Regions from separate parts of the Cellulomonas hominis genome, predicted to be linked through region 1. Evidence: riboswitches for the same ligand, from Rfam matches in the RefSeq annotation. Region 1 holds a riboswitch; the other holds the start of a gene.
The links. Region 1 has a riboswitch for S-adenosylmethionine ahead of HNR08_RS11065 (DUF1737 domain-containing protein). Riboswitches for the same ligand answer to the same signal wherever they lie in the genome.
Positions count from the first base shown of each region.

Region 2: it holds a riboswitch for S-adenosylmethionine, as region 1 does, so the genes downstream of both, HNR08_RS07690 (methylenetetrahydrofolate reductase) here and HNR08_RS11065 (DUF1737 domain-containing protein) in region 1, are expected to answer to the same signal.

Region 1 covers NZ_JACHDN010000001.1:2,359,331-2,375,050, forward strand. Annotated here, with positions in the region: partial or broken gene HNR08_RS11020 (amidohydrolase) at 1-1,375, shown strand, start outside; gene HNR08_RS11025 (cysteine hydrolase family protein) at 1,380-1,943, opposite strand; gene HNR08_RS11030 (hypothetical protein) at 2,137-2,571, shown strand; gene purS (phosphoribosylformylglycinamidine synthase subunit PurS) at 2,651-2,938, shown strand; gene purQ (phosphoribosylformylglycinamidine synthase subunit PurQ) at 2,938-3,633, shown strand; gene HNR08_RS11045 (GNAT family N-acetyltransferase) at 3,681-4,664, shown strand; gene HNR08_RS11050 (hypothetical protein) at 4,832-5,449, shown strand; gene HNR08_RS11055 (O-succinylhomoserine sulfhydrylase) at 5,558-6,811, opposite strand; gene HNR08_RS11060 (rhodanese-like domain-containing protein) at 6,808-7,245, opposite strand; partial or broken gene HNR08_RS11065 (DUF1737 domain-containing protein) at 7,269-7,445, opposite strand; SAM riboswitch class I at 7,452-7,564, opposite strand; SAM riboswitch class IV at 7,663-7,779, shown strand; gene HNR08_RS11070 (aminotransferase class V-fold PLP-dependent enzyme) at 7,829-9,205, shown strand; gene HNR08_RS11075 (hypothetical protein) at 9,309-9,875, shown strand; gene HNR08_RS11080 (pentapeptide repeat-containing protein) at 9,985-10,608, opposite strand; gene HNR08_RS11085 (MaoC/PaaZ C-terminal domain-containing protein) at 10,839-11,750, opposite strand; gene HNR08_RS11090 (3-oxoacyl-ACP reductase) at 11,747-13,114, opposite strand; gene HNR08_RS11095 (acetyl-CoA C-acetyltransferase) at 13,114-14,466, opposite strand; gene HNR08_RS11100 (TetR/AcrR family transcriptional regulator) at 14,576-15,346, shown strand; gene HNR08_RS11105 (acyl-CoA dehydrogenase family protein) at 15,343-15,720, shown strand, end outside.
Region 2 covers NZ_JACHDN010000001.1:1,617,849-1,633,568, reverse strand. Annotated here, with positions in the region: gene metE (5-methyltetrahydropteroyltriglutamate--homocysteine S-methyltransferase) at 1-1,180, opposite strand, end outside; gene HNR08_RS07690 (methylenetetrahydrofolate reductase) at 1,189-2,244, opposite strand; SAM riboswitch class I at 2,238-2,346, opposite strand; gene HNR08_RS07685 (DNA-3-methyladenine glycosylase I) at 2,514-3,161, opposite strand; gene HNR08_RS07680 (MFS transporter) at 3,417-4,799, shown strand; gene HNR08_RS07675 (CU044_5270 family protein) at 4,932-6,428, opposite strand; gene hrpA (ATP-dependent RNA helicase HrpA) at 6,472-10,854, opposite strand; gene HNR08_RS07665 (ATP-binding cassette domain-containing protein) at 11,192-12,082, shown strand; gene HNR08_RS07660 (hypothetical protein) at 12,079-12,960, shown strand; gene lepB (signal peptidase I) at 13,024-13,707, shown strand; gene HNR08_RS07650 (beta-glucosidase H) at 13,784-15,720, opposite strand, start outside.

The sequences.
Region 1 (15,720 bases):
CGGACGCCGCCGGACCCGCCGCCGAGCGCGTCGACCTCGACGGCCGCACGGTGCGCCCGGCCTCTGGGACCAGCACACGCACATGACGCAGTGGGCCCTCGCCCGCCAGCGGCTCGACGTGTCGGCCGCGACCTCGGCGGCGCACGCGGTGCAGATCGTCGCCGACCGCCTGGCGTCGCGCCCGCCCGCCCCGGGGACGGCGCTGGTCGGCGCCGGGTTCCGGGACGGGCTGTGGCCGGACGCGCCGACCGCCGCGCTGCTCGACGCCGTCGCCGGCGACACCCCCGTCGTCCTGGTCTCCGCCGACCTGCACTGCGCCTGGTTCAGCACGGCGGGCCTGCGGTACGCGGGCGTGGGGGAGCACCCCACCGGCCTGCTGCGCGAGTCCGAGTGGCTGCCGCTGTCCGCTGTGGTGGACCAGGTCCCCGACGCGGTGGCCGACGCGTGGGTCGACGAGGCCGCCCGGGCCGCCGCGCGGCGCGGCGTGGTCGGCGTGGTCGACCTGGAGATCACCGAGAACCTCACGCCCTGGCGCCGCCGCATCGCCGCGGGCTCGGACGCGCTGCGGGTCCGGGCCGGGGTCTGGGAGCCGTACCTCGACAAGGTGCTCGCCGAGGAGCTGCGCACCGGCGACGTCGTCGTCGGCACCGGCGGGCTGCTCCAGCAGGGGCCGCTCAAGGTCATCACCGACGGGTCGCTCAACACCCGGACCGCCTACTGCCACGACCCGTACCCCGGCCTGTCCGGGCCGGGCGCCCACGGCGTGCTGTCCGTGCCGCCGGAGCACCTGGTGCCGCTCATGGCCCACGCGCACCGCCGCGGACTCGCCTGCGCGATCCACGCGATCGGCGACCAGGCGAACACCCTGGCCCTCGACGCGTTCGCGGCGTCGGGCGCCCGCGGCACGATCGAGCACGCCCAGCTCCTCACGGACGCGGACGTGGCCCGGTTCGCCGCGCTCGGGGTCACCGCGTCCGTCCAGCCGGAGCACGCGATGGACGACCGGGACGTCGCCGACCGGTACTGGGCGGGCCGCACCGCGCGGGCGTTCCCGCTCGCGTCGCTGGTCGCCGCCGGGGTGCGGCTGGTGCTCGGCTCGGACGCGCCGGTCGCGCCGCTCGACCCGTGGATCGCGGTGGCCGCCGCCGTGGAGCGCGCCCGCGACGGGCGCGAGCCCTGGCACCCGGAGCAGCGCGTGGACCTGCTGACGGCGCTCGCGGCGTCCACGGACGGGCAGCCGCTGGTCCTCGGCCCCGGGGCGTCCGCGGACCTGTGCGTCCTGGACGCCGATCCGCTCGCCGACGGGGCGCCGCTGCGGGGGATGCCCGTGGCCGGGACCCTGCTCGCGGGGCGGTGGACGCACCGCGCGCTCTGACCGGCTACACCCCCGCCAGGACGTCCGCCGTCGACACCACCCGGGCGAAGCCGCCGCCGTGCAGGTTCGTCGCCGTCGCGCGCGCGAGGTCCTCGGCGGGCACGACCGTCCCGTCCGGCCCGGCCAGGTCGAAGGTGTGCGTCGCGTCGAGCGGCAGCACCACCCGGTAGCCGAGGTTCCCGGCCATGCGGGCGGTGGTCTCGACGCACATGTTCGTCTGGATGCCGCACAGCACGACCTGCCCGATCCCGGCCCGCGTCAGCCAGTCGTGCAGGTCGGGCGTCCCGTAGAAGGCGGAGTTCACGGTCTTGTCGACCAGCAGCGCCGGTGCGACGTCCGCGACCACGGGCTGGAGCGCGTGGCCCGGGGCGCCGGCCGCGAGCGGCCTGCCGGGGGCCGAGGTGTGCCGCACCACCACCACGGGCCGCCCGGTGCGCTGCCACGCCGCGAGCAGGTCGCCGATGCGCTGCTCGGCGTCCGGGTTGTCGCGCCGGCCCCAGAAGGCGGCGTCGCGGAAGCCCTGCTGCACGTCGATCACCACGAGGGCGGCGTCGGAGTCGATGTCCACGGCCCCGATGGTGCCGTCCGGGACGGGACGACCGGAACGGGCGATGCTGCCGTCGGGCGTCGACTTCCTGCCGGAACGCCTCCGGTGCCCCGGACCGGGTACGCCCGACCGGGTGACCCGCGGCCGCCCGGGGGTGGCAGCACCCAGGAAGGGCCGACGGTCCCTGGCGGAGCGCCGTAGCGTCCAGGAACCTATGCGACTCCACCAGCAGGTCCGCCAGGCCGGGATCGGTGCCCGCACCGTCCTCGGCCTCCACCCGCGCGACGGCCGACCCGTCGCGTGCTGGGTCGTGCACCCCGCCGCCGACGACGCGGGGCTGCGCGCGCGCCTCGACCGGTACACCGCGGCGCTGGGCCTCGGGTCGCTGGCCGACCCCGCGCTCCGGGAGGTCCCCGACTACCGGGCCTCGTTCACCGCCGCGGGCGGCTGGGCGACGCTGTGGGTCGGCGACGAGACGGAGCTGGTGGCGGCGCACGACACCGAGTGGCTCGCCGCGCTGCTCGACCGGGGGTGGGCGATGGTCGTGGCGGGGTACTCCCCGGGCCTCGCGGAGGCCGACCACGCCGGCGTCCAGGCGTACCTCCTCAGCGGCGCCGAAGCCCGGGTGGGCGTCGTCCGGGTCGCCTGACGGACGGCGGACCGAGCAGCCCGGCGCGGTCGGTAGGCTGGGCCCCGACCCCCACCGCCGCGAACCAGGGAGCTCACCCGTGGGACGAGTCGTCGTCGATGTGATGCCCAAGCCGGAGATCCTCGACCCGCAGGGCAAGGCCGTCGCCGGCGCGCTGCCGCGGCTCGGCTTCGCGCAGTTCACCTCCGTCCGGCAGGGCAAGCGGTTCGAGCTCGAGGTCGACGGTCCCGTCACCCCCGAGGTGCTCGCCGCGGCCGCCGAGGCGGCGGCGCAGGTGCTGTCCAACCCCGTGATCGAGGACGTCGTGCGCGTCGCCGACTCCGAGGCGGACGCGGCCGCGACCGTGACCTCGGAGGGCCTGGCCTGATGACCCGCATCGGCGTCGTCACCTTCCCGGGCACCCTGGACGACCGGGACGCCGCGCGGGCCGTGCGGCTCGCGGGCGCCGAGCCGGTCGCCCTCTGGCACGCGGACGCCGACCTGCACGGGGTCGACGCGGTCGTGCTGCCCGGCGGGTTCTCCTACGGCGACTACCTGCGCGCCGGGGCGATCAGCCGGTTCGCCCCCGTCATGGGCGAGGTCGTCGAGGCGGCCGGCAAGGGCATGCCCGTGCTCGGCATCTGCAACGGCTTCCAGGTCCTCACCGAGGCGCACCTGCTGCCGGGCTCGATGATCAAGAACGACCACCTGCACTTCGTCTGCCGGGAGCAGGTGCTGTCGGTCGAGCAGACCGAGACCGCCTGGACCCGGGAGTACCGGCAGGGCGAGCGGATCACGATCCCGCTGAAGAACCAGGACGGCCAGTACGTCGCCGACGAGCGCACGCTCGACGAGCTCGAGGGCGAGGGCCGGGTCGTGATCCGCTACGAGGACCACAACCCGAACGGCTCCCGCCGCGGCATCGCCGGCATCAGCAACGCCCGCGGGAACGTCGTCGGACTCATGCCGCACCCCGAGCACGCGGTCGAGCCGGGCTTCGGCCCCGACGGCGCGCGCGGCCCCCGCAGCGGGACCGACGGGCTGCGGTTCTTCACCTCCGTGATGCGGGCGCTCGTCTCCTGAGCGTCACCCTGCGCGAGGTCCCCTGGACCGACCCGGACGCCCGGGCGCTGCGCCGCGCGCAGCAGGCGGAGCTCAGCGCCCGGTACGGCGACGGCGGTACGCCGGAGCCGCCCGCCGAGCACGTCGTGGTCACGCTGCTGCTCGCGCTGGACGGCGTCCCCGTGGGCTGCGGCTCGCTGCGGGACCTCGGCGCCGAGCCGGAGCACGGCCCCGGCACCGGCGAGGTGAAGCGGGTGTACGTCGCGCCGTCCGCGCGCGGGCGCGGGCTGGCCCGGACGCTCGTGCACGCGCTCGAGGACCGGGCCGCCGCCCTCGGCTGGACGCGGCTGGTGCTGGAGGCCGGGCTGCAGCAGCCCGAGGCGATCGGGCTGTACCTGTCCCTGGGGTACGCGCCGGTCGAGCGGTACGGCGAGTGGGCCGACGTCGCGGACTCGCGGTGCTTCGCGAAGGCCGTGGGGTCCGGCGCGCGGGGCCCCGCGCCGCGGTCGCCCGCACCGGCCGGGACGCTGCGGGTCGCGGTCGTGCCGTACGCCGACCCCGACGCGGCCGCGCTCCGGGACGCGATGGACGCCGAGTCGCTGCTGGCCTACCCGGAGGTCGAGGCGGCCGTCGCGACCCGGGGCCGTTTCGGCGCAGTCGACGCGGCGCTCGGGTCGGCGGTGCTCGTGACCGTGCTGGCGCGGCTCGACGGCCGGCCCGTGGGATGCGCGTCGCTCGGCCGGCTGCACGGGTCCGGCGGCCCCGCAGGCCCCGCCGGCCCCGCCGGCCTCGACGCCGCGACGACCGGCGAGCTGCGCCGGGTCTTCGTCCACCCGGACGTCCGGCGGGCCGGCGTGGCCGCCGCGCTCGTCCGCGCGCTCGAGGCCGAGGCCCGGGCGCTGGGGCTGCGCGACCTCGTGCTGGAGACCGGCATCCGGCAGCCCGCGGCCCTCGCCCTGTACCGCTCGCTGGGCTACCGGCCGGTGCTTCCCTTCGGGCGCTGGCAGGGCGACGCGCTCGGGCTGTACCTCGGTCGCACCCTCGCGGTCTGACACGCGCGCCCGCGATGTGGACGCCCGCTGCCGCGGGGGCCCTGGGCCCGGCTAGGGTGCTCGCGTGTTCCTGAGCCGGGTGTGTTGTCGCTGAGCTGACGACCTCGCGCGCCCGCGGCCCGACGGCCCTCGCCGCGCACCCCCGCCTCACCCGCCGAGGACACCCCATGGCTCAGCCCGTGCTGCACCGCCCCGCGGTCGCCACCCGTCACCTGCCCGCTGCCGCGCACCGCCGGCACACGACCCCGCCGGTGGGCCTCGCGCCCGCGGACCCGGTGGCCGCCCCCGCGCCGTCGCCGGCCCCGCCCGCCGCCGCGCCCGACATCCACGTCGGCAGCCCCGACTACGGCGTCCGCACCGTCGAGTTCCGCCCCGGCTCCGAGACCGCCATCGCGCTGGCCGCCGCCCGGGCCGACGTCATCCGCCTGGAGTTCTCCGTGGCCGTCCCGACGGTCGGGGCGCTCGCCCGGGTCGTCGCGCTGGTCGAGGAGGCCGTCGCCGAGGCGGGCCGCGACCGCGCCGAGGTGCGCGTCGTGCTGGACCTCGAGGTCGTGCTCGCGGCCGACGCGCGCACCGCCCGCCGCAAGCGGTCGCACCTGGAGTACCTGGACGCCCTCGCGGGCCTGGGCTGGTCGCCCGCCGCGACGCGGGTCGTCACCACGCCGGAGCTGCTGGCCGCCGAGGTCCGGGAGCTGGCGCGCCGCGCGGGGGTCGACGCGGTGGTCCTCCTCCCGCTCGCGGGCGGCCCGTCGGCCGAGGACGAGCTCCGCACGCTGGTCGCCTGAGGTCCGCCCCCGCGCCGGACCCCCGCGAAGTGGAAGGTTCGAGCAGACACGCCGACGGCGTGTTCGTCCGAACCTTCCACTCTGCGTGACGGGCAGGGACCGGCCGGGTCAGGACGGGAGGGTCGACAGGGCCCGGTCCAGGTCGTCGCGGAGGTCCGTCACGTCCTCCAGGCCCACCGACAGGCGCACCGTGGACTCCGCGATGCCGACCGCCGCGCGCCCGGCCGGGCCGAGCTTGCGGTGCGTGGTCGTCGCCGGGTGCGTGACGAGGGACTTCGCGTCGCCGAGGTTGTTCGAGATGTCGACGACCCGCAGCGCGTCCAGCACCGCGAACGTCGCGCGCTTCGCCTGCTCGGGCGTCGACCCCTCGGGGACGCGCAGGCCGAACGTCACGACGGTCCCGCCGCCGTCCTGCTGCGCCAGTGCGAGGGCGTGCTGCGGGTGCGACGGCAGGTGGGGGTACCGGACGCCGGACACCGCGGGGTGCTCCTCGAGCCAGGTCGCCAGCGCGAGCGCGGACGCGGTCTGGTGCCGGACCCGCAGCGACAGCGTCTCGAGGCCCTTGAGCAGCACCCACGCGTTGAACGCGCTGAGCGACGGACCGGTGTTCCGGATCAGCGTCTGGACCGGTCCGTGCACGTACTCGTCCGTGCCGAGGATCGCCCCGCCCAGCACCCGTCCCTGCCCGTCGATGTGCTTCGTCGCGGAGTACACGACGACGTCCGCGCCGAGCTCCAGCGGGCGGGACAGCACGGGGGTGGCGAACACGTTGTCCACGACGACGACCGCGCCGGCGGCGTGCGCGAGGCGGCTGACCGCCGCGATGTCGACGAGGTCCTGCATCGGGTTGGACGGGGTCTCGAAGAACACGACGTCGGCGGGGGTCGACAGCGCCGCCTCCCACTGCCCGGGGACGTGCCCGTCGACGTAGTCGGTCCGCACGCCCCAGCCCGCGAGGATCTCGTCGAAGATCACGACCGACGACCCGAACAGGGCCCGGGCGGCGACGACGCGCGACCCCTGGCGGACCAGCGCGGCGAGAGCCGTGAACACCGCGGACATGCCGGACGCGGTGGCGTAGCAGGCCTCCGCGCCCTCGAGCAGCCGCAGCCGCTCCTCGAACGTCGACACCGTCGGGTTCCCGTAGCGGGAGTACAGGAACCGGTCGGCGTCGCCCGCGAACGCGGCCTCGGCGTCGGCGGCGCGCTCGTAGACGTAGCCCTGCGTGAGGAACAGCGCCTCGGAGGTCTCCTGGAACCCGGACCGGACGGTGCCGCCGCGGACCGCGAGCGTGTCGGGGCGCAGCGACTCCCGGGGGAGCCGCGCGTCGCGCCAGTCGCCGGGTCCCGGGGCCGCGGTCACGCGTCCCGCCACGGGAGACCCGCGGCGCGCCAGCCGGTGTGCCCGCGCCGGCCGTCGGGGCCGACGTCGCCCTCGAAGCCCGTGAGCACGTTGTAGGCCGGACCCAGGCCGGCGGCGGTCGCGGTGGTCGCGGCGGCCACCGACCGCACGCCCGACCGGCACAGGAACACCACCGGGCGCGGGTCGCCGGGCACGATCCCGGCCGCGGCGAGTCCGTCGAGGAACGCCGGGTTCGGGCGGCCGAAGGCGTCGGTCCACTCGACGAACGCGGTGCGCCCGGCGGCGTCGCCGGCCGCGAGGTCCGCGGTGTCCGGCACGCCGATCGTCTGCCACTCGCCCTCGGTGCGGACGTCCACCAGGACGGCGCGCGGGTCGGACGCCAGCAGGTCCCAGGCCTCGTGCGGGGTGAGGTCGCCCGCGTACGGCGCGCTCACAGCGCCCGCACCTCGGCGCGCGCCGCCGCGGGCAGCACCAGCGCCTGGGCGACGATCACCCGCTCCCCGTCGAAGGTCGCGGCGGGGCTGCCGTGCAGCTCGTACCCCTCGTCCAGCGCGGCGCTGATCCGCTCGCAGAACGTGCGGTCGTCCGGTCCGGTCAGCAGCCGGTAGCGCAGGCGGTCGTCGGTCGTCGTCATGCCTCTCCTCCATCGAACCTGGCGGAAGCACCCTCGGCCGGACCGGGCTCGTGGGAGCACCGGACCGCGGGTTGCTGCGGCGTCGACGAGCCAGATCTCTCGGCCGCTCTGGATGGTGCGGCGATGCTACGCCATCCGCGGCGGTGCCCTGACCGGGGCGGTCGCAGTGTGGACGACGGTTGACACCCGCGCGGCGCGCCCCGCATCCTCGGGCGTAGGTCATGAGCGCCAGCGCGAAGCCCCGGCTCGCTGGCCGGCAACCCTCCCTCCGCGGCGGGGTGCCCCGGGTGACGACCTGGCCGTCCACCGACCGGTGGCGCGGCAAGCGCGGGGCGACTCGGCCGTGACCGGGTCCCCCACCGAGCACCACCGGGGGTCCTCCCATGTCCGTCAGCACCCAGCCGACCTGCGCCACCGCCCTGCTCCCCGTCGTCGGCGGGGACACGCCCGTCCCGCTCGTGGACGGCCGCGCCGTGCCGTACGCCAACCTCGACTACGCGGCGTCCGCGCCGGCGCTGGAGTCGGTGGCCGCCCGCGTCGTGGAGGTGCTGCCGCTCTACGCGTCGGTGCACCGCGGCGCCGGGTACCTGTCCCAGGTGTCGACCGCGCTGTACGAGGCGTCCCGGGCGGCGGTCGCCCGGTTCGCCGGCGCCCGCGCCGACGACGTCGCTGTCGTCACCCGGAACACCACCGACGCGCTGAACCTGCTCGCCGGGTGCGTCCCCGAGGGCGGGCGGGTGCTCGTCCTCGACATCGAGCACCACGCGAACCTGCTGCCCTGGGTGCGGTCGGTGCGCGGCTCGGGCCGGGTGGCGACGATCCTGCCGGCCGCGCCGACCGTCGCCGAGACCCTGGCCGCGCTGCGCACCGAGCTCGCCCGGCAGCCGTACGCGCTGGTCACGGTGACGGGGGCGTCCAACGTCACCGGGGAGTCCCTGCCGATCACGTCCGTGGTCGCGCTCGCGCAGGAGGGCGGGGCCCGGGTCGCCGTCGACGGCGCGCAGCTGCTGCCGCACCGGGCGTTCTCGCTCGCGGAGTCCGGGGTCGACTACGTCGCGTTCTCCGGGCACAAGACGTACGCGCCGTTCGGGGCGGGCGCGCTGGTCGGCCGCCGCGACTGGCTGGACGAGGGCACGCCGTACCTCGCCGGCGGCGGCGCCGTCCGCGACGTCCGCACGGACCGCACGCTCTGGCAGCCCGCGCCCGCCCGGCACGAGGGCGGGTCGCCGAACGTGCTCGGCGCGGTGGCGCTCGCGGAGGCCTGCGACACCCTGTCGGCGCTCCCCGACGGCGCGCTCGCCGCGCACGAGGCGGCGCTGCGCGACCGGCTGCTCGACGGCCTCGCGACGATCCCGGGCGTGCGGGTGCTCCGGCTGTGGCCGGACTCCGCGGACCCGGTCGGCGTCGTGTCGTTCACGGTCGAGGACCACGACTCCGGCCTGGTCGCCGCGTACCTGTCCGCGGAGCACGGCGTCGGCGTCCGCGACGGCCGGTTCTGCGCGCACCCGCTGCTCGCGCGGGTCGGCGTCACCGGCGGGGCGATCCGCGCGTCCGTGGGCGTGGGCACCACGGCGGGGACCGTCGACCGGCTGCTGGACGGGCTCCGCGCCTACCTCGGCGAAGGGCCGCGCGCGGCGTACGAGGTCGTGGACGGGTGCTGGACCGTCGCGGGGGACACCCGGCCGCGTCCGGCGGTGGCGGGCATCGAGTCGATCGCGGCGACGGCCGCGGCGGCGTGCGGGCCGGCCGTGGAGGACTGACCGCGCGCGGCCCGCCCGAACTCGTCCTGCGGACGACGGCGGGAGGGTCATCCACGGCTGGCAGGCTGGGCGGCGTCGGGATCGTCCAGGTCGTGGGGGGCGCGTGTTCCTCGCGTGGGGTGACGAGTCGGGCTCCGTCCCGTCCCTCGACCCGGGCGCCTTCCTCCTGGCCGCAGCCGTGTGCGCCGTCGGCGACCTCGACGGGCTGCGGGAGCGCATGACCCGGATGCGCCGGCCGTCGGAGAAGAAGATCCACTGGCGGGACGACTCGCGGGTGCGGCACGACGAGGTGACGCGCGAGATCGCCGCCGCGGGAGTGGAGGCGATCGTCGTCGTCCGGGTCGGCTCTCTCGACGAGCGGCCCGAGCGTCGCCGGCGGAAGTGCTTCGAGCGGTTCGCCGCCGAGGTCGAGCGGTCGGGCTGCGGGATCCTGACGATGGAGTCGCGGGGCGCCGGGCTCGACCGGAAGGACCGCGACATGGTCGACGCGATGCGCGCGGCCCGGACCGTGGACGGGACCCTGCGGCTCGAGCACGCACCAGGACCGGCCGAACCGATGCTCTGGATCGCGGACGCGGTGTGCGGGGCGGTCGTCGCGAGCCGGACCGGGGACCCGGCATTCCTCCGGCGTATCGAGCGGGCCGTGCACCTCGTCGAGGTCCGGACATGACGCGAGCCCCGGGCCCTGTCGTCCGGCAGGATCTCCCGAGGCTCACTTCCACGACCACCGCGATGGCGTGGCTCGTCCTCGAGGTTAGCAGGCGGCAGCCTGCTGCGGCTCAGCGCACGGTCACCCCGAGGTGTGCGGCCAGGGCGTCCGCGAGCTCGAGCAGCTGGTGCCGGCTGATGGTCGCGCCCTTCAGGCCGGCCGTCCCGTCGATGCCCGCGAGGTCCGCGCCGCGCAGGTCGACCTCGCGGAGCTGCGCCCGGGTGACGTCCAGCCGCCCGACCCGGCACTCCACGAACGTGACCCGGGCGGCGCGCACCCCGGCGAGGTCCAGGTCCCCGATGGTGCAGCCGGTGAACCGCAGGTCCTGCAGGCGCGAGTCCCGCAGGTTCAGGTAGTCGATCTTGCCGCCCTCGACCGTCACCCGGTCCCAGCTGCCGCCGAACGCCTCGACCGCGCCGAACCGGCAGTCCCGCAGCACCACGTCCCGCCACGACCCGCTGCGGGCGCGGAGCATCCCGGCCCGGCAGTCCGCGAGCGTGGTGTCGACGACGTGGGCGTGGTCGAGGGTCGCGCCGTCCAGGTCGCACGCGCGCAGCAGGCACTCGATGACCCGGGCGCTCTCCGCGTCGGCGCCGGCGAGGTCGAGGGCGTCGAGCAGGAGGCGGTCGTAGTCGCCCTCGGGGTCCAGGGTGCCGGTCCAGCGGTCGAGCGCGTCCTCGCGGGGGGTGGTCATGGGGTCCACCCTCCCACCCCTCGTACCGCGCTCTGCCCCCCGCGTACCGCGCTCTGCTCACCCCGCGCACCGCGCTCTGCCCACCCCGGCCACCGCGCTCTGCCGACTGGGCGCTGCCCGGCGCACGGCAGCGCCGAGACTGCAGGATCCGCGGGTCCTGGGCGCGTTCGCGCAGGCGGATCCTGCAGTCTCGGCGTGGTGCGGGGGTGCGGGGTGCGGGGTGCGGGCGGTCAGGGGAGCGGGCGGACCTGCGAGGTCAGGTGCAGCTTCCCGCGCCTCGCGTCCCAGGCCGTGACCGTCCAGCCGGTCTCGCCGCGCTCCGTCCGGACGGACGGGGACGACGGCAGCAGCACCGGGGCCGCGAACTCGACGTCCCACGCGTACGCCGCCCTGCGCCGGGCGCCGACCGCCGCCAGCGCCCGGGCCGCGGTGTCCATGCCGTGCGCGATCGCCCGGGGGAACCCGAGGGCCTTCGCGGTGAGCGGCGACTGGTGGATCGGGTTGGCGTCCCCGGACACGGCGGCGTACCGGCGGCCGGTGGCGGGCCCGAGCACCCAGCGCCCGGTGGGCACCGGCGGCACGAACGGCGGGCGCGGCTCCTCCTCGGGGGCCGCCCCGGCGGCCCGGGAGCCGACGGTCAGGTACGTGGACACCCCGCGCCACGCGGGCGGGGCGTCGACGGGCGCGCCCGCGGGGCGGGCCTCCGTGACCAGGTCGACCCGGGCGCCCCGGCGGTGCGGCCGCAGGTCCTGCGCCCAGGCCCGGAGGTCCAGCGCGTCCCCGACGCCGAGCGGGCTGCGCTGCACGACCCGGTTGGCCAGGTGCACCATGCCGAGCGCCGGCAGCGGGAAGTCCGGCCGGACCATCAGCGCGACCGCGAGCGGGAACGCCAGCACGTGCACGTACCCGGCGGGCAGCACGTCCGCGGCGGGCTCGCCCACGTGGTGCTGGTAGGCGGTCAGCTGCGCGGGATCCGGGGCGACGCCGTCCAGCCGGTGCTCGACCTCCGGCAGCACCGCCACCCCCCGGGCCGAGGAACGGCCCCGCACGGCCGACGCCCCCGCCCGCGCGTACAGGGCCCCGAGCCGGGGCGCGGCGTCGAGGACGACCTCCCGCCGCGTCCCGGTGGCGAGCGCCGTCACCGGCCCACCATGCTCTGGCCGCAGACCCGGAGCACCTGCCCGACGACGCCCCCCGCCTGCGGGGACGCGAGGAACGCGACGGCCTCCGCGACGTCCACCGGCAGCCCGCCCTGCTGCAGCGACGACAGCCGCCGCGCGACCTGCCGGGTGAGCGCGGGCATCCGGGCGGTCATGTCGGTCTCGATGAAGCCGGGCGCGACGGCGTTCGCGGTGCCGCCGAACGCGGCGAGCAGCGGCGCGGTGGCCCGCACCATGCCGATGACCCCGCCCTTGGACGCGGCGTAGTTGGTCTGCCCGCGGTTGCCGGCGATCCCCGACGTGGACGCGAGCGACACGATCCGCGGCGCGTCCGCGAAGTCGCCCGAGGTCAGCAGGGCCTCGTTGATCCGGAGCTGCGCGGCGATGTTCACCGCGATCACCGACTCCCAGCGGTCGGGCGTCATGTTGGCGAGCAGCTTGTCGCGGGTGATGCCGGCGTTGTGCACCATGACGTCGAGCCGGCCGTGCCGCGCGAGCGCGTGGTCGAGGATGCGGGCGCCGGCGTCGTCGGCGGTGACGTCGAGCTGGAGCGCCGTGCCGTGCACCCGGTTCGCGACGGCGGCCAGGGCCTCGCCGGCGGCCGGGACGTCGACCGCGACGACGGTGGCGCCGTCCCGGGCGAGCGTGGTCGCGATGGCCTCCCCGATGCCGCGGGCCGCGCCGGTGACGACGGCGACCCGGCCGGCGAGCGGCCGCTCCCAGTCGGCGGGCAGCGCGCCGGCGGCGGAGTCGACCGCGAGCAGCTGGCCGTCGACGTAGGCGGACCGGGCCGACAGCAGGAACCGCAGCGCGCCGAGCACGGCCGGGGCGGTGACCGGGACGTCGTCCGCGACCACGACGCCGTTGGCGGTCCCGCCCGCGCGCATCTCCTTGGCCACGGACCGCAGCGCGCCGTCGACGCCCTGCCGGGCCGCGGCGAGCGCGGGCGCCTGGTCGTCGGTCGCCGGGCGGGACACCGTGACCACCCGGCCCTGCGGTGCGAGCGTCTTCAGCACCGGCGCGAGCGCGAGCAGCGGGCCGGCGAGGCCGTCGGGGTGCGTGACCTCGGTGAGCGCCAGGACGACGGCGGCGAACCGGGTGCCCTCCGAGGCGTGCCGCCGGACGTCGAGGTCCCAGCCCTTGTGCTCCGGGGAGGTCCCGGACAGGAACTGCGCGAGCGTGTCGGCGTCCGCGCCGTCGCCGAGCACGAGCACCGGGCCGTCGACCAGCGGGGCGCCCGGGCGGTACCGGTGCAGCCGCGCGGGCCGGGGCAGGCCGAGCTGCTTCGCGATCTTCGCGGTGACGCCGTCGTTGACCAGGTCGAGGTAGCGGTCGGTGGTGGCCATCACGCCGCCTCGAGGACCGCGGCGACGCCGAGCCCGCCGGCGGCGCAGACGGACACCAGGGCCCGGACGGGCCGGTACTCCCCGGCGGCCAGCAGCTCCGCGCGGCGGCGGTGCAGCTGCTTGGCGACGGTGGCGACGATCCGCCCGCCGGTCGCGGCGAACGGGTGCCCGGCGGCGAGCGAGGAGCCGTGCACGTTCAGACGGTCGCGGTCCACGGAGCCGAGCGCGTCGTCCAGGCCGAGGCGGGACAGGCAGAACTCCTTGTCCTCCCATGCGGCGAGGGTGGTCAGCACGGTGGACGCGAACGCCTCGTGGATCTCCACGTAGTCGAGGTCCGCCAGCGTGAGCCCCTGCCGGGCGAGCAGCCGCGGCACTGCGTACACCGGCGCCATCAGCAGCCCGTCCTCGCCGTGCACGAAGTCCACGGCCGCGGTCTCGGCGTCCACGACGGCGGCCAGCGGGGTCAGCCCGCGGGCGCGGGCCCAGTCCTCGGAGGCGAGCAGCACGGCGGACGCCCCGTCGGTGAGCGGGGTCGAGTTGCCGGCCGTCATCGTCGCCGGGGTGTCGAGCCGCGTGCCGAACACGGGCTTGAGCGACCCGAGCTTCTCCAGGGAGGTGTCGGCGCGCAGGTTCTGGTCCCGCACCAGGCCGCGGTACGGCGTGACGAGGTCGTCGAAGAACCCGGACTCGTAGGCCGCGGCGAGGTGCTGGTGGCTGGCGAGCGCGAGCTCGTCCTGCGCCGCCCGGGTGATGCCCCACTGCGCGGTGGTCAGCGCCTGGTGCTCGCCCATGGACAGGCCGGTGCGCGGTTCGTCGGTGCGCGGGGTGGCCGGCTTGAGGTCCCCCGGCCGCAGCGCGGTGGCCGCCTTGAGGCGCTGGGGGACGGACCTCGCGCGGGCCAGGGCGAGCAGCGTGCGGCGCAGGCCCTCGCTGACGGCGATCGGCACGTCCGAGGCGGAGTCGACGCCGCCGGCCACGCCGGACTCGACCTGGCCCAGGCGGATCTTGTTGGCGATCGACACCACGGCCTCGAGCCCGGTGGCGCACGCCTGCTGCAGGTCGTACGCGGGGGTGCGGGCCGACAGCGGGGAGCCGAGGACGGCCTCGCGGGTGAGGTTGAAGTCGCGGCTGTGCTTGAGCACCGCGCCGGCGACGACCTCGCCGAGCACCTCGTCCTGCAGGCCGAACCGGGCGACCAGCCCGTCGAGGGCGGCCGTGAGCATGTCGAGGTTGCTCACCCGGGCGTACGGCCCGCCGGCCCGCGCGAAGGGGATCCGGTTGCCGCCGACGACGACGGCCCGCGGGGGTGCCGGGGGCGTGGTCGTCGGGGTGGAGCTGGGCGTGGCTGCCATCTGGGGGTCCTCCCGCATCGTCGTCGATGTCGTGCTGCCGGCCGTGAGTTTGGGACTTCGGTCCCTTGTGTCATGCCCGAAACTCACAGTACCTGATACCGTCGGTTTCGTGAGCCCCATCACACGGGACCCGTCGACGAGGACGGGGGCGACTCCTGCGGACCGGCGCGACGCCGCCGCCGGACGGCCGGACGCGCGCGCCGACGACGGCCGGTCCACCCGCTGGGAGGACCACCGCGAGGCCCGCCGCGCCGAGCTGGTCCGGGTCGCCCGCCGCGTGGTGCACCACACCGGGCCCGACGTCTCGATGGAGGACATCGCGTCGGCCGCCGGCACGTCGAAGTCGATCGTGTACCGGTACTTCACCGACAAGGACGGCCTCCAGCTCGCGGTCGCGGCGGCCGTCGTCACCGACATCCGCGACGCCCTCGACGCCGCGGCGACCGGGGCCAGCACCCCGCGTGACGCGCTGCGCGGGATGGTCGACACCTACCTCGCGATGATCGAGGGCTCGCCGCACGTCTACGCGTTCGTCACCCGCGGCGGCTCCGTCGGGCCGTTCCTCGACTCCGTCACCGAGCTCGTCGCCGCGCCGTTCGTCCGCGCGCTCGGCGCCCACGGCCCGGCCGACGCCGCGTGGGCGCGGCTGTGGGCGTCCGGCGCCGTCGGCTTCGTGCGCGGCGCGGGGGAGGCCTGGCTCGCGGCGCGCGGCTCCGCGACCACCCCCGACGACCGCGAGGACGTCGCCGCCCGCGTCGCCGCCTGGCTGTGGGCCGGGCCGGTCGGCGTCCTGACCCGCACCGCCCGCGGCACCACCACCAGCACGCCCGACCCGTCCCGCGTCGACGACGACGCACCGACACCAGGGGAGCCTTCATGACCTCACCCCACGCCCTCGCTCGCTCCGCTCCCGAGACCGCGGGGGCCCCGAGGACCACCACCGCGCCCCGGCCCACGGCCGGCCCCGCGACCCGCCCGACCGCCACCGTCCGCCCGTCCGGCGCGGGGCACGCGCGCCACCACCGCGACACCGACCCGCGCGTCGACGTCCCCGCGCTGACCGACGTGCTGCTCGGCCGGTACGCCGACCTGCGCCGCGGCGCCCGCGACCTCGTGGCCGAGCCGCGGTTCCAGAAGGTCGAGGGACTGCCGGCCGCCGAGCACCGCGCCCGGGTGCTGGAGCAGCTCCGGGCGCTCGAGGCCGAGGGCGACGTGCTGCGCGCGTTCCCGTCGGCGCTCGGGGGGGCGGACGAC
Region 2 (15,720 bases), 740 kb from region 1:
CCGCGTGCACGGCCTCCCGGCCCTCGGTCAGACCGGTCGCGAGGGTCACCACCTCGCCGATCTTCTGGTCGGCGAACGCGAGCCACGAGCGCAGGGTCGGGTCGAGCTCCGGCTCGTCCTCGACGTCGTGCGGCAGGTGGAACAGCGAGGTCGACGACGACACCGCGACCTGCGCGGCACCGAGGGACTCCAGGTGCTCCAGGGACCCGAGCGCGGCGTCCAGGTCGGCGCGCCAGATGTTGTGGCCGTCCACGACGCCCCCGACCAGCACCTTCGAGGCCAGCCCGGGCACGGGGGACGCCGGGGCGGAGCCGCGGACCAGGTCGATCGCCAGGCCCTCGACGTCGGAGGCCGCGAGCACCGGCAGCGCGTCCCGGAGGTCGCCGTAGGGGGCCGCGACCAGGATGGACGGGCGCTCGGCCGTGGGCAGGTCGGCGGCCAGCGCGCGGTACGCCTCGGCGGCCGCGGCCAGCAGCCGGTCGGCGGGCACGCCCGTCGAGTCGGACACCAGGGCGGGCTCGTCGAGCTGCACCCACGTCGCGCCCGCGCGGGCCAGGTCGCGGAGCAGCTCCGCGTACACCGGCAGCACGTCGGCGAGCCGGTCGATCGGGAGGAAGTCCGCCGGGGAACCCTCGGCGGCCTTCGCCAGGGCGAGGAACGTCACCGGCCCGACGAGCACCGGGCGGGTCAGCACGCCGTCGGCCAGCCCCTCGGCGAACTCGCGCACCGGGCGGTCGCTCGCGTACCGGAACGCCGTCGCCGGGCCGATCTCCGGCACCAGGTAGTGGTAGTTCGAGTCGAACCACTTGGTCATCTCGAGCGGCAGGTCGTCCCCGCGGCCGCGCGCCACGGTCGAGTAGCCGGCCAGGTCCAGCCCGCCGTCGGCGGTCGCGAGGTCGGCGAACCGCTCGGGCACCGCGCCGAGCACGGTCGCGGCGTCCAGCACGTGGTCGTAGAACGAGAAGGCGCTCGGGATTGCGGGCAGCCGGGTGTCCAGGCCGAGCTCCGCGAGCCGGGCGCGCGTGCGGCGGCGCAGCTCCGCGGCGGTCGCCTCGACCTCCTCGGCGGTCGAGCGGCCGGCCCAGAACGCCTCGACGGCCTTCTTGAGCTCGCGGCGCGGACCGATCCGGGGGTAGCCCAGGACGGTGCCGGAGGGGAACGGGTGGGTCAGGTCGGTCATCTCTCGCCTCAGCTGGTCGGAACGGGGGTCGGGGTGGTCGTGGGGGCGGACGTCACCTGGCTGTGCGTCCGCGGGGCGTCGCCGCCCAGGCCGGCGCCCTCGAGCAGGTCGAGGGCCGGGCCGTGCTGGTTGAACGTGTAGAGGTGCACGCCGGGGGCACCGCCGTCGAGGACGCCGTTCACCAGGTCGACGCCCAGCCGGGTGCCGGCGCGCAGGCGGCGGGCCGCGTCCGCGGGGTCGTCCGGGTCGAACGCGTCCAGCACGTCGAGCACCGCCTGCGGCACCGGCACGCCGGTGAGCTGCTGCACGCGGCGGAGCCGCGACGGGTCCGTCATCGGGATGATCCCGGGCACGATCGGGATGGTGACCCCGGCGTCGCGGGCCAGCGTGACGAGCTCGCAGTACGACTCGACGTCGTAGAACACCTGGGTGATCGCGAAGTCGGCGCCCGCGCGCTGCTTGGACAGCAGGGCCGCGACGTCCTGCTCGCGGGTGCTGCCCGAGCCGGCGTTGCCCCGGGGGAACGCGGCGACCGCCACGGACAGCGGCCGCGTCGCCGCGCGCACCGCCTGCGCCGGGCTCGACGCGCACCGGCGGGCCTCGACCTCGCGCAGCAGGGCGACCAGGGCGCTGGCGGTCGGCAGCCCGTCCGGGTGCGGGGCCCAGGAGCCGTCGGCGGGCGGGTCGCCGCGCAGGGCGAGGAACGCCCGGACGCCCTCGTCGAGGAACTCCTCGACGGTACGGGCCAGGTCGTCGCGGGACGTGGCGACGCAGGTCAGGTGCGCGATCGGGGTCAGCGAGGTCTCGCGGAGCAGCCGCCGGACCAGGGCCCGGGTCGTGCTGCGCGTGCTGCCGGAGGCGCCGTAGGTCACGGACACGAAGTCCGGGCGCGCGGCCGCGAGCCGCTCGACCGTGGTCCACAGCCGCGGGGCCGCCTCTGGGTTCCGCGGGGGGAACAGCTCGAAGGACACGGTGGGTCGGTCCACGGCACCGAGGCCGTCGGTGACGTGGTCGGTCGCGGGTGCGGCCCCCTCGGCGGGGACGCGTGCGCCGGTGCTGCTCATCGCTCGCTCCATCGATCCTGGCGGAAGCACCCGCACCCTCCGCGAGGAGGGGGGTTGCTGCGACGTCGACGAGCCAGGTCTCTCGGTCGCTCTGGATGGGTGTGGCCACAGTAGGGCCAGCGGGCGGGTGCGTCCAGTGCCCCTGATGCGTCATGGAACGACCCGCGGTCCCCGGGGTCGCCCCCGGCGGGGCGTCCTCGGCAGGCCGGCCGGGCGGCCTCCGGGACGGCGTCGGGGTGCTCGACGCACTCGTCCGCGGCGATCCCGGCCTAGGCGGTCGGGCGCACGCCGGCCAGCACCACCGGGCAGTCCGCCAGGTGGTCGTCCACCATCCCGCAGGCCTGCATCGCCGCGTAGGCGGTCGTCGGCCCGACGAACCGGAAGCCCAGCCGCTTCAGCTCCTTCGCGAGGGCGATCGACTCGGGCGTCCGCGCCGGGACGTCGGCGAACGTGCGGGGTCGGGGCCGCGCCCCCGGGTCCGGCGCGTGCGACCAGAACACCGCGTCCAGCGACCCGCCGCGCCCGTGCAGGTCCAGCAGCGCCTGGGCGTTCGCGATCGCGGCGGTGATCTTCGCGCGGTTGCGGATGATCCCGGCGTCGCCCATCAGCCGCTCGACGTCGTGGTCGTCGTACCCGGCGACCACCGCGGGGTCGAAGTCGGCGAACGCGGCGCGGAACCCCTCGCGCTTCCGCAGGACCGTGATCCAGGCGAGGCCGGACTGGAACGCCTCGAGCGTCATGCGCTCGTAGAGCTCCCGCTCGCCGTGGACCGGCCGGCCCCACTCCTCGTCGTGGTACCGCTCGTAGAGCGGGTCGCCGTCGCCGAAGCAGCGCCGCCCCGGCGGGTGCCCCGCGGCGGTCTCGGACGACACGGGGTGCTGGAGGGCCTCGGCGGGGGTCGGGTCGCTGCTGGTCATGCCGACACTCTGCCCGAGGGCACCCACAACCCGGCCCCCGTCATCCACAACCCGCACGTCCGTCGCGCCTGTGGAGGAGTCCCGGTCGATTCCGACATGCGGACAGGAACCGTCTGAAACGTGAGACGGGGCGTAGGGTCGACGACGCGCTGGAGCACCCACGAGCGTCACGAGCCGACCCGCGAGCCGACCCCACCCGACGTCCCCGTCGGTGGCCGGCGTGCCGCAGCACCGTCGTGAACCGGAGTGACCCGCATGCCCACCACCACCGCGCCCACCGCCGCCGCCCCCGCGCGGCCGCTGAACTCGCCGTCCCGCGTCATCGCGGCGAGCCTCGTCGGCACCACCATCGAGTTCTACGACTTCTACGTCTACGCGACCGCCGCGGTCCTCGTGTTCCCGAAGCTGTTCTTCCCGACCGGCAACGACACCACGGCGCTGCTCGCGTCCTTCGCGGTGTTCGGCGCGGCGATGGTCGCCCGGCCGATCGGCGCCGTGTTCTTCGGGCACCTCGGGGACCGCCGCGGCCGCAAGACCACGCTCGTGTACTCGCTGCTGACGATGGGGATCGCGACGTTCCTCATCGGCGTGCTGCCGACGTTCGACCACATCGGGGTCGCCGCGACGGTCGCGCTGCTGGTGCTGCGGCTCGCGCAGGGCTTCGCGCTCGGCGGCGAGTGGTCCGGCGCGGCGCTGGTCGCCACCGAGAACGCCCCCGCCGGCAAGCGCGCGTGGTACGGCACGTTCCCGCAGCTCGGCGCCCCGCTCGGCTTCATCATCGCGAACGGCCTGTTCCTCGTGATCAACGGCGTGCTCGGCGAGGGCTCGGCCGCGTTCATGTCGTGGGGCTGGCGCGTGCCGTTCCTGTTCTCGGCCGTCATGGTGATCATCGGCCTGTGGGTCCGGCTGAAGCTGGTCGAGTCCGAGGCGTTCACGGCCGCGGAGAAGAAGGGCCGGCTCACGAAGCTCCCGCTCGGCACGACCCTGCGGTTCCACTGGCGCGAGACCCTGCTGGGCACGTTCATCATGCTGGCGACCTACGTGCTGTTCTACCTGATGACGAACTTCACGCTGACCTACGGCACCCGCGCCGTGGCGCCGGAGAACGGCGACCCGGGCGGCCTGGGCATCCCGTACGTGCACTTCGTGCTCATGCAGATCATCGGCGTCGTGTTCTTCGGCCTGTTCACCCTGGCCGCCGGGCCGCTCGCGGACCGCCTGGGCCGCCGCCGGCTGCTGCTGTGGGTCACCGGGCTGATCATCGCCTTCGGGCTCACGTTCGCGCTGTTCCTGCCGATGCGCGAGGACCAGGTGTTCACCGGCGCGCTGGTGCAGGCGTTCCTGGTGCTCGGGTTCGTGCTCATGGGCGCGACGTTCGGGCCGATGGGCGCCCTGCTGCCGGAGCTGTTCCCGACGAACGTCCGGTACACCGGCTCGGCGGTCGCGTACAACGTGTCGTCGATCCTCGGGGCCGCGCTCGCGCCGATCGTCGCGCTGGCGCTGTGGGCGCTCGCTGACGGCGGGACCTGGCTGGTCGGGCTGTACCTGTCCGGCGCGGGGGTGCTGACGTTCGTGGCGCTGCTGCTCACCCGGGAGACCAAGGACGCCGACTACGCCCGGGCGTCGCACGAGGGCTGACGCCCGCCCCACCCTCCCCGCGCACCGCCCGCGTCCGCCGAGATCGGCACTCCCGACCCAGATCGGTCGTCCCAGCGACCGACCTCGGTGCGGAGGACCGATCTCGGCGTGGCTCCCGGGCCCGGCACGGGGTCAGCAGCGCTCGAACGTGGTGCAGCCGGGCGGCAGCTGCGGCTGGACCGGCAGGGTGCCGGCCGGGCCCTGCACGAGGTACGTCGAGCGGTAGCGCAGGTCGGACTCCGTGCCGGGCCCGTCGTACGCGTCGACCCGCTCCAGCAGCGTGCCCGCGTCGGGATCGACGACGAGGCGGCGGACGGTGCTCCCGTCGCCCCCGGTCAGGGTCTGCTCCAGCGCCACGCCCCGCCGGCCGGCCGCGTCCGTGACCTCGCCGACGAGCCGCACGCCGCCGACCTGCGACGCGACCTGCCACAGCGCGCCGCGCAGCGCCGGCGACGCCGGGCTCTCCACGAGCAGGGCCGTGATCTGGTCGAACAGCACGTCGTCGTCGGTCCGCGAGGACTCCGGGAGCCCGTCGAGCAGCGCGGCGCGCAGGGCCACCGGATCCGTCGGCAGCGTCGTGAGGCCGTCCCAGTCGACGGTCGTGCCGCCGACGGGGAACAGGGCCGCCCCCAGACCGATCGGGTCCGCGTCGACGGCGTCGTCCAGCAGCAGCCCCGGCTCGACGCGCGCGTTCCAGACCTCCCGCCGGTGCTCGGTGCCGTCCTGCCCCCCGCCCTCCTGCGCGCAGGTGGAGACGGTGTGCCAGTACGGCGCGTCACCGACCTCGTCGGGCTGGGCGGCGGCCGCCGCGCCGGCCGTCACGAGCACCTCCGCGGCCTCGGCCTCGGGGGTCGTGCCGTCCACGACGAGCGGGACCACGGCGAGCGCCCCGGCGGCGGCCACCCCGGCGAGCGACAGGCCGAGCCGGCGGCGCCGCGCGCGGCGGCGGTGCAGCAGCACCACGGTCTGCGCCGTGCGGGTGCGGTCGTCCAGCCGGGCGCGGGCCGCGGCGAGGACGGCGGGGTCGGGGTCGGTGGTGGCGGCGGTGCTGCTGAGCAGGGTGTCGAGGCTCATCGGTGGCTCTCCTGTCCGGTCGGTGCGAGCGTGGCGAGCGCGGCCTGGGCGCGGCTGCGCGCGCGGTGCAGGCGGCTGCGGGCCCGCGACGGGGCTGATGCCCAGGGCGTCGGCGGCCTCGGTGGGGGTGAGCCCGTCCCAGGCGACGAGCAGGACGATCTGCCGGTCCTCGACGCTCAGGGTGCCGAGGGCGGCGCGGAGCTCCCCGCGCCGGGCGACGGCGTCCACCCGGTCGTCGACGGCGTCCCAGTCGACGTCGTCCGCGAGTGCCGGCGTCCACCCGGGCCGACGGCGCAGGTGGCCGCGGACCACGTTCCCGGCGATGCCGTACAGCCACGGCAGCGCGGACCCGCTGGGGTGCGGCTGCACGCGGAGGCGGGCCTCGACCGCGGCGAGGAAGACCTCCCCGAGCAGGTCGTCGGCCGGGCCGGTCCCGACGCGGCGGCTGAGGTAGCGGTGCACCGCGACCGCGTGTCTCTCGTACAGCACGCCGAGGATCTCGGGGTGGGTCCGTGCGCGGGCCAGCAGGTCGGCGTCGCTCTGTGCGTCCTCCATGCCCCTCCTATGCCCGCGGCGGGCACAGCGTTGCAGACGCGGGTCAGGCAAGCGCCGCGAGGGCCTTCCGGATGCGCTTCTCGCTCACCGGCACCGGCGTGCCGAGCTGCTGCGCGAACAGGCTGACCCGCAGCTCCTCGATCATCCAGCGGGCGTCGTCCAGGGCCGCGAGGTCCGCGGGCACCGGGGTGCGGGACGTGGCACGGGCGCGCGTCTGCCCGAGCAGCTGCTCGAGGTCGTGGACCTGCCAGGCGAGCTGCTCGTCCCGGGCGGGGTTGGCGCCGGCCTTGTCGAGGCGGTGCGCGGCCGCCCGGAGGTAGCGCGCGAGGTGCGGAAGCCGGTCGGCCCCGGTCTCGGCGACGAACCCGTCGTGCACCAGCGCCTCGGACTGCGCCTGGACGTCCCGGACGGTGCCGAGCAGGGCGAGCGAGCGGGTGCCCCGGACGGCCGCGTCGAGGTCGCGGGCCGCGCCGAGCACGGTCACGAGGTCGCCGACGACGCGGTGCGCGGCGTCCTCCAGCCGGTCGCGGACGAACGCCCGCGCCTCCGCGTACGTCGTCGCCGACCGCACGGACGTCGCGGGCCGGCCACCCAGGTGCTCGCCGAGCAGCCGGTCCACGGCCGCGAGCTGGACGTCGGACACCAGCGCGTCGGTGCTGGGGTACGGGCTGGCCGCCAGGGCGAGGGCCTGGGTGCCGCTCCACCGGCTGGTGATCCGGGCGGTCGCGAGGCCGAGGTCGCGGAGCAGGAGGCGGCGCAGGCCGGCGCGGTGCCGCAGCGCCTGCTCCCCGGCGTCGGCCAGCACCTCGACGCCGACCGTGGCGGCGGGGCCGCGACCGCGCTCGACCAGGGCCGGGTAGCCGCGGACGGTGAGGCCGCTGGGGTCGGTGGTCTCGACGCGCTCGGGGAGCTCGCCGCCCGGCAGGCCGTCGGGCCAGGTGGTCAGGTCGCCGGCGTCGAAGCCGGGCAGGGCCGCGGGGCGGGCGGGCGCGGCCGGCGCGGCGGGGCGCGGGGCGGGCGCGGCGCGCTGCGCTGCCGAGTCCGCCCGGGGGCCGGCGTCCGACATCGCCTCCCGCACCGCCGACCGCACCGCGGTGCTCACGGCGTCCTGCGTCCGGGCGGCGAGCCGCCGCTGCAGGACCGCGAGGTCCTTGCCCTCGTCCACGACACGCCCGCGGTCGTCGACCACGCGGAACGTCATGCGCAGGTGCGGCGGCAGCCGGTCGTCGTCGACCGCGTCCTCGGGCACCTCGACGTCGCGCAGCGCTCGCACGGCCTGCCGGAACGTCGCCCGGAACGACGGCGCGGCGTCCCCGGCCCGGACGGTGTCCGCCCAGGACGCGGTGTGCGCGTCGAACCAGGCCACCACGTCCCGCGCCACGTCGGGGGCGGGGACGAGCTGCACGCGCACCGGTTTGGGCAGCGCGCGGATCGTCGCGGTGACCAGCTCCTCGCGCAGGCCGGGGACCATCCAGTCGAACCCGTCGGGCTGCACCCGGGCCAGCGCGACCAGCGGCACGTGCACGGTCACGCCGTCGGCGTCGGTGCCGGGCTGGAACTGGTAGGTCAGCGGCAGCGCGAGGTCGGCCTGCGGCCAGGTGGACGGGAAGGACGACTCGTCGACCCCGGCGTCGTCGGCGACCAGCAGCTCGCGCGTGAACGTCAGCAGGTCCGGGTCCCGCCGCCGCGCGCCCTTCCACCACTGGTCGAAGTGCCGGGCGGAGACGACGTCGTCGGGGATGCGCTCGTCGTAGAAGTCGAACAGCGCGTCGTCGTCCACCACGAGCCCGCGGCGCCGGGACCGGGCCTCCAGGTCCTCGGCCTCGTCGAGCAGGCGGCGGTTCTCCGCGAAGAACGCGTGGTGCGTGGTCCAGTCGCCCTCGACCAGGGCGTGCCGGATGAACAGCTCGCGCGCGTGCTCGGCGTCGACCTTGCCGAACAGCACCCGGCGGCCGGTGACGATCGGGACGCCGTAGAGCATGACGCGTTCCAGGGCCATGGCCGCGCCCTGCTTGGAGGACCACGACGGCTCGGAGTACGACCGCTTCACGAGGTGGGCGGCCAGGTCCTCGGCCCACTCCGGCTGGATGCGCGCGGCGTCCCGCGCCCAGAGCCGCGAGGTCTCGACGAGCTCGCCCGCCATCACCCAGGCCGGCGGCTTCTTCGCGAGCGCCGAGCCGGGGAAGATCGAGAACCGCGCCCCGCGCGCGCCCAGGTACTCGTTGCGCCCGCGGCGGTCCGGCGCGCGCCCGCCCTTCCCGCGCGGCGGCGCCCCACCCGACAGGTCCGACGCCTCCTGCATGCCGATCTGCGACAGCAGGCCGGACAGCAGCGACACGTGGATGCGGTCGGCGTCCCACTCGAGCCGCAGCGAGCCGCGGGCGGCGGTCGCCGGGTCCTCCCGGTCGGCCGAGCCCGCGCTGAGGTCGCGGTCGGTGCGGCGCGGCGGGTTCATCGTGATGCCCAGCGGCTTCGCGAGCTCCTTGAGCTGCGTCACGACGTCCTGCCACTCGCGCAGCCGCAGGTAGTTGAGGTACTCGGACCGGCAGAGCCGCCGGAAGGCCGACCCGGACAGGTCGCGCTGCGCGTCCCGGACGTACTGCCAGAGGTTGAGGTAGGTGAGGAAGTCCGACGCCGGGTCGGCGAACCGCGCGTGCGCCTGGTCGGCCTGCGGGCGCTGCTCGACGGGGCGCTCCCGCGGGTCCTGGATCGACAGGGCGGCGGCGACGATCATCACCTCGCGCGCGACGCCCCGGCGCCCGCCCTCGACGATCATCCGCGCCAGGCGCGGGTCCATCGGGAGCTGCGCGAGCGCGCGGCCGGTCTCGGTGAGCCGGGTCCCGCCCGGCCCGGCCTCCAGCGCGGCGAGCTCGGTGAGCAGCTGGACGCCGTCGCGCACCGCCCGGACGTCCGGCGGGTCCACGAACGGGAACGACGCGACGTCGTCCGGCCCCGCTGCCACCCCCACGGCGATCATCTGCAGGATCACGGACGCGAGCGACGTGCGCAGGATCTCCGGCTCGGTGAACCGCGGCCGCGAGGCGTAGTCCTCCTCGGAGTACAGCCGGATGGCGATGCCGTCGGCGACACGCCCGCACCGCCCGGACCGCTGGTTCGCCGACGCCTGCGAGATCGGCTCGATCGGCAGCCGCTGCACCTTCGTGGCCTTGGAGTACCGCGAGATGCGGGCGGTCCCCGGGTCCACGACGTACCGGATGCCCGGGACCGTCAGGGACGTCTCCGCGACGTTCGTGGCCAGCACGACCCGCCGGGTGCCGTGCGGCTGGAAGACCCGGTGCTGCTCGGCGGCGGACAGCCGGCCGTACAGCGGCAGCAGCTCGACGGCGTCCGGGCGGCGGGCGTCCTGCACCCGCGGGCCGAGGTGGCTGCGGAGCGCGTCCTCGGCGTCCCGGATCTCCCGCTCGCCGGACAGGAAGACCAGCACGTCGCCCGGGCCCTCGGCCGCGAGCTCGTCGACGGCCTCGCAGATGGCGGTCATGAGGTCGCGGTCCTCGGCGGCGGGGCCGGGGCCGGGGGCGGCGGGCGCCCGGGCCGCGGGGCGGTCGGCCTCGTCCGGGTCGTCCGTCGGGCGGTCCGGCGACAGCGGCCGGTACCGGACCTCGACCGGGTACGTGCGGCCGGTGACCTCGACGACCGGCGCCGGGGTGCCGTCCGGGTGGTCTGGCGCCGCCGGGCTCGCGAAGTGCGCGGCGAACCGGGCGGAGTCGATCGTCGCGGAGGTGATGACGACCTTGAGCTCCGGCCGCCGCGGCAGCAGCTGGGCCAGGTACCCGAGGATGAAGTCGATGTTCAGCGAACGCTCGTGCGCCTCGTCGATGATGAGCGTGTCGTAGGCGCGCAGCTCCGGGTCGCGCTGGATCTGCGCGAGCAGGATGCCGTCGGTCATCACCTTGACCAGCGTCCGGTCCGACGACTCGTCCGTGAACCGCACCTGGTAGCCGACCAGCTCGCCGATGGACGTGCCGAGCTCGTCCGCGATCCGCTCCGCGACCGTGCGGGCGGCGATCCGGCGCGGCTGCGTGTGGCCGATCTGACCGTCCCGGCCGCGCCCGAGCTCGAGGGCGATCTTCGGCAGCTGCGTGGTCTTCCCGGAGCCGGTCTCGCCCGCGACGATGACGACCTGGTGCTCGCTGATCGCCCGGGCGATCTCCGCGCGGCGCGCCGAGACCGGGAGCTGCTCGGGGTAGACGACCGGCGGCAGCACGACCGCGCGGCGGGCGTCGGCGAGAGCGGCGAGGCGGCGGGTGCGGCCGCCGGCGTCGCGCGAGGGGCGCTGCGGGGTCTGCTGGCGCTCGCGGCGGCCGGGCTGCTCGCCCTCGCGCGAGGCGCCGCCGCGGCCCCGACCGGGACGCCGGCCACGCCGCCGGGGGGCGGGCGCGGGGGAGGCGGGGTCGGAGGCAGTCACGGCGCACCATTGTCACCGCACGGCGGCCCGGGACGCGATCCCGATTCGCGCAGGGCGATCACGGGGCCGCCGCGACCGACCGTTCGCCGCCGCCTGGCGACTACCTACGCAGGGCCTCCGCACGTGGCCGTCGCGTGCCGCGTCCCGAGGGCACGAAGCGGACGTACCGCCACGCACCGGTCCGTGGCGCACTCAATCCGCTCGCTGAGCGGTGACCGGGCACACCGCTTCGCCTAGATTTCGGCGGCATGCACCTGACCCGACGGGAACACGAGTACCGCCGTCCGGCGCGGGCGGGGGCGCTGCCGGCCCAGGTCTGCGCGGTGGCCGAGAGCTGATGGCGGCGCCCGCGGTCGAGTTCGCGGAGGTCACGGTCCGCCGGGCGGGGCGCGATCTCGTCCGTGACATCAGCTTCGCCGTGCCCACGGGCTCGGTGCACGCCGTCCTGGGGCACAACGGAGCCGGGAAGACGACGTTGATGCGCGCGCTCGCCGGTCAGGTCCCGGCCCGCCGGGGCGTGATCCGGTCCGTCGGCACGCCGACGGTGCTGTTCGTCTCCTCCGCGATGCCGGTCGAGCTCCGTGTGTCGCAGATCCTCGAGTACCGGCGCCGGCAGGAGCGGGCCCCGGCAGGAGCGGTCGACCGCGCTGTCGACCGGTGCGGGGTGGGGTCGTTCCTCGAACGCCGGTTCGGCCACCTGTCGACCGGGATGGCGCAGCGGGTGGCGATCGCCGCCGCCCTGGTTGCCGACTCGCCGATCATCGTGCTGGACGAGCCCACCACGGGCCTCGACCCGCACGGCGTCGAGGCGCTGATGCACCTGCTGACGGACCTCCGCGGCGAGGGGCGCACCGTCCTCATCTGCTCGCACGACCTGGCCCGGCTCGAGCTCGTCTGCGACGGGGTCACCTGCCTCCGCGACGGCCGGGTGACGGTCGACGGTCCTGTGCCCCGGGCCGCTGCCGGGCTGGATCTTCCTGGACACGTGCTGCGCACCAGCGACGACCACCTGGCCGTTGAGGTCCTCGCGCAGGCGGGCCTGCCCGTGGCTCGTACCGCTCGGGGGGTGCATGTCCGCGCCGGCGAGCCGCTGAGCGGGATCGTGGCTGCGTTGCGCGGACACGTGCAGATCGAGGAGTCGACGGTGGACGCCTCGTTGTTCGAGCGGATATACCGGCGGTACGCCACCGCGTCGCGTGCCGCGACCGGTCGGAGGGTGCGCAGATGATCACCGCCCTGCTCGCGGAGCTCGACGTCCAGCCGCGTCGCCGGCCCTTCCGGGGCACGACGCTGGCGATGGCAGCCGTCGTGCTCGCGCTCGTCGTGCTCCGCTTCGTGACCGCCTCGGCCGACACCACCCGGGCCGTGCGGGACGCCGAGGCAGAGGCTGCTCGACTCACGGAGATGTTCGGCGACCTGACCGTCCCGGCGCACACCTACGTCGAGCCCCGGTACATGTTCGCCGGGCAGTTCCCGCACGACCTGGCCGGCGTCGTGATCGGTTTCGCGCTGCTGGCCTTCGTCGGTGGTGCCCTGCTGGTGGGCGGGGACTGGCGGACAGGGGCGGTCCGGATGAGCTTGACCGGGCGTTCCTCCCGGGCGGTTCCCTGCTCCGCTCGCGTGGTGGTCTGGGCCGCCTCCTCGATGGTCGTCGCCGTGCTCCTCGCCGTGGTGCTGACCGCCTCGATGCTGGCGGTCGCAGCGCTGCGCGGTTCCACGTCCGGCGTGGACCTGCTCGGGACGGTGTTCATGCTCGCCCGCGGCGGGCTGGTCGTCCTGGCAGCCGCCGGAGCCGGGGCGGCCCTCGGGACGGTCCTGCGCTCCGACGTGGCGGTCGTCGTCCTGGTCCTGGCCTACGTGCTGCTGGTGGAGACCCTCGTGCCCGTGCTGGTGATGGGGTTCCGCACTCCCGGGGCGGTGGTCCACGCGTTCGTGCGTTCGGAGGACCTGAGCCGGAGCGGCACCTTCGTGTGCGACGTGCCCCGCTGTCCCGAACCCGTGCTCGCCGGTGTCGGCGGCTGGAGCGGATACATGCTGATCGCCGGGATCCTGGTCGCGTCGGTGGTGATGGCGGTCCTGGGCGCGCGACGCCCGGTCTGGCGGTGATGCCGTCGGTTCGTGCGGCCGGACCGCGGCCGCCGCGGGGGCGTCGTGTGGGACGGTGACCGGGTGACGGACCAAGACGCGCGACCCGTCGGCGAGGACGCCGGCCTGGAGGCGGCGCCCGGCGCCCGGCGCGCCCGGCGCACCCGCGGGCCGCTGGCGTCCGTGCTCCGGGAGACCGCGATCGTGCTGGTCGCCGCGGTCGTCCTGTCGTGGGTGGTGCAGACGTTCCTCGCCCAGGCCTTCCTCATCCCGAGCGCCTCGATGCACGGGGCGCTGCTCGAGGGGGACCGGGTGCTGGTGACCAAGCTCGCCCCGGGGCCGTTCGACGTGCACCGCGGCGACGTCGTCGTCTTCGCCGACCCCGGCGGGTGGCTGGTCGCCGGCGAGGGCGACCACCTCATCAAGCGGGTCATCGGCCTGCCGGGGGACCGGGTGGTGTCGACCGGCGACGGCGCGCCCCTCACGGTCAACGGCGTCGCGGTCGACGAGACGCCCTACCTCGCCGCCGGGGCGTCGCCGAGCGAGATCGCCTTCGACGAGGTGGTGCCGGCGGGGTCGCTGTGGGTCATGGGCGACAACCGGCAGCACTCCCGGGACTCCCGGTGGCACCTCGGCGACCCGGGCGGCGGGTTCCTCCCGTTGGACGACGTCGTCGGCACGGCGTTCCTCACGGTGTGGCCGCTGGACCGCCTGCACGCCCTGCGCAACCCGGGCGCGGTCTTCGCGGACGTCCCTGACCCGGCCTGACCCGCACCAGCCCGCACCCGCCCGTACCAGCCCGCACCAGCCCGGCGGGGCGGGCGGAGGCGCAGGCGCGCCGCGGTCAGCGGACCAGGCGGTTCGAGATCGCCAGCGAGCCCGTGAGGCGGATGTCCGTGGCGGACGCGCCGACGAGGACCGGGATCTGCCCGGTCGGGGTGCGCCAGCGGTCGCGGTCGACGTCCCAGTACGACATCGACTCGGGGCTGAGCAGCACCGTCACGGGCTTGGTCTCGCCGGGGGCCAGCGCGACGGTGCCGAACCCGGCCAGGGCGACCGGTGCGCTGCTCACCCGGCGGGTGGGCAGGTTCCCGACGTAGACCTGCACGGTCTCGGTCCCGGCGACGGCCCCGGTGTTCTGCACGTCCACGGTGGCCTCGAGCCGCATCCCGGTGCCGTCCGGGTCGGGGACGGCCGCGGTGCGCAGGTTCGTGTACGCGTACGACGTGTAGGACAGCCCGTGCCCGAACGGGTACTGCGGCGTGATGCCCTCCTCCGCGTAGCCGCGGTAGCCGACGAAGATGCCCTCGCTGAACTGCTGGTCGAGCCCCTCGCCGGGGTACTGCGCGGGGTCGCTGACCGGCGTGGACTCCTCGTCGACCGGGATCGTCACGGGCAGCCGGCCGGACGGGTTGACGTCGCCGAACAGGATGCCCGCGACGGCGTTGCCCTGCTCCTGCCCGCCGAACCAGTTGTGCAGCACGGCGCCGACAGACCCGTCCCAGTCGGAGGTCTGCACGATCCCGCCGGCCTCGAGCACGACGATCGTCCGGGGGTTGGCCGCGGCGACCTGCCGGATGAGCTCGGCCTGGCCGTTCGGCAGGTCGAGGGACGGCTTGTCGCCGCCCTCCGAGGAGTAGTCCCGCACGACGACCACGGCGGCCTGCGCCGACCGGGCCGCGTCGGCGGCCGCCTGGACGGACGGGGTGACGAGCGCCTGCGGCGGCGTCCAGCCGAGCCGGAACGCCGCACCGGCGTCGGTGCCGCCGGGGGAGTCGTTCGTGTACTCGGCGCGCAGCGCGTACGCCTGGCCGGCGACGAGGTCGACCGGGGCGGTGGTCACGGCGGGCTCGGCGGACGGGTCCGTGGTGAGCACCGGCTGGTCGTCGAGGTACACCGTGCTGGTGCCGTTCGTGGTGACCGCCAGCTCGTAGGTCCCGGACACCGGGGCCGTGAGCGTCCCGGTCCACCGGATCGACGCGTTGTGCAGGTTGTCCTGCACCGGGAAGTGCGGCGACTGCGCGTTGAACCCCTCGAACAGGAAGAACCCGCCGAAGATGCCGGCCCAGGGCTCGGTACGGTCCACCGCGGGGGCGCCGGACAGGTCCGGAGTGTCGAAGTACTCGACCCGGACGCCCTCGCCGTCGCCGAGCGCGGAGGTGAGGTAGTCCGACGGGATCGCCTCGGGCCCGGGCAGCAGGACCGCGGACGTGACCGGGTCGGTCCCCGGCGTGTGCGTCACGGTCACGCCCGCGCCGGCCCGCGCCTGGATGCCGGCGAGCGGGCTGACCGTCCGGGTCGGGATGACCTGAGACGAGCCGCCGCCCTGCACCACCGCGTCGGCGTCGGTGCCGATCACCGCGATCGACCCGACCGACGCCGCGAGCGGCAGCGTCCCGCTCGCGTTCTTCAGCAGCACGCTCGCCCGCTCGGACACGGACCGCGCGAACGCCGAGTTCTCGGCCTCCGGCAGCGGCCGCACCGTCGGCGGGTTGTCGAGCAGGCCGAGCGCGACCATCGGCCGCAGGATGCGCAGCACGGCGTCGTCGACCCGGGACTGCGGCACCTGGCCCGAGCGCACCGCGTCGAGCAGCGGACCGCAGAAGAAGCAGTCGCCGGGCCCGACCTCGGGCGTCGTGTTGCCGGGCATCTCCTGGTCCATCCCCGCGAGGATGGCGGGGGCCGTGCTGTGCGTGGCGCCGTAGTCGCTCATCACCCAGCCCTCGAAGCCGAGCTGCTCCTTGAGGACCTGGTTGAGGAGCAGGTCGTTCTCGCAGGCGT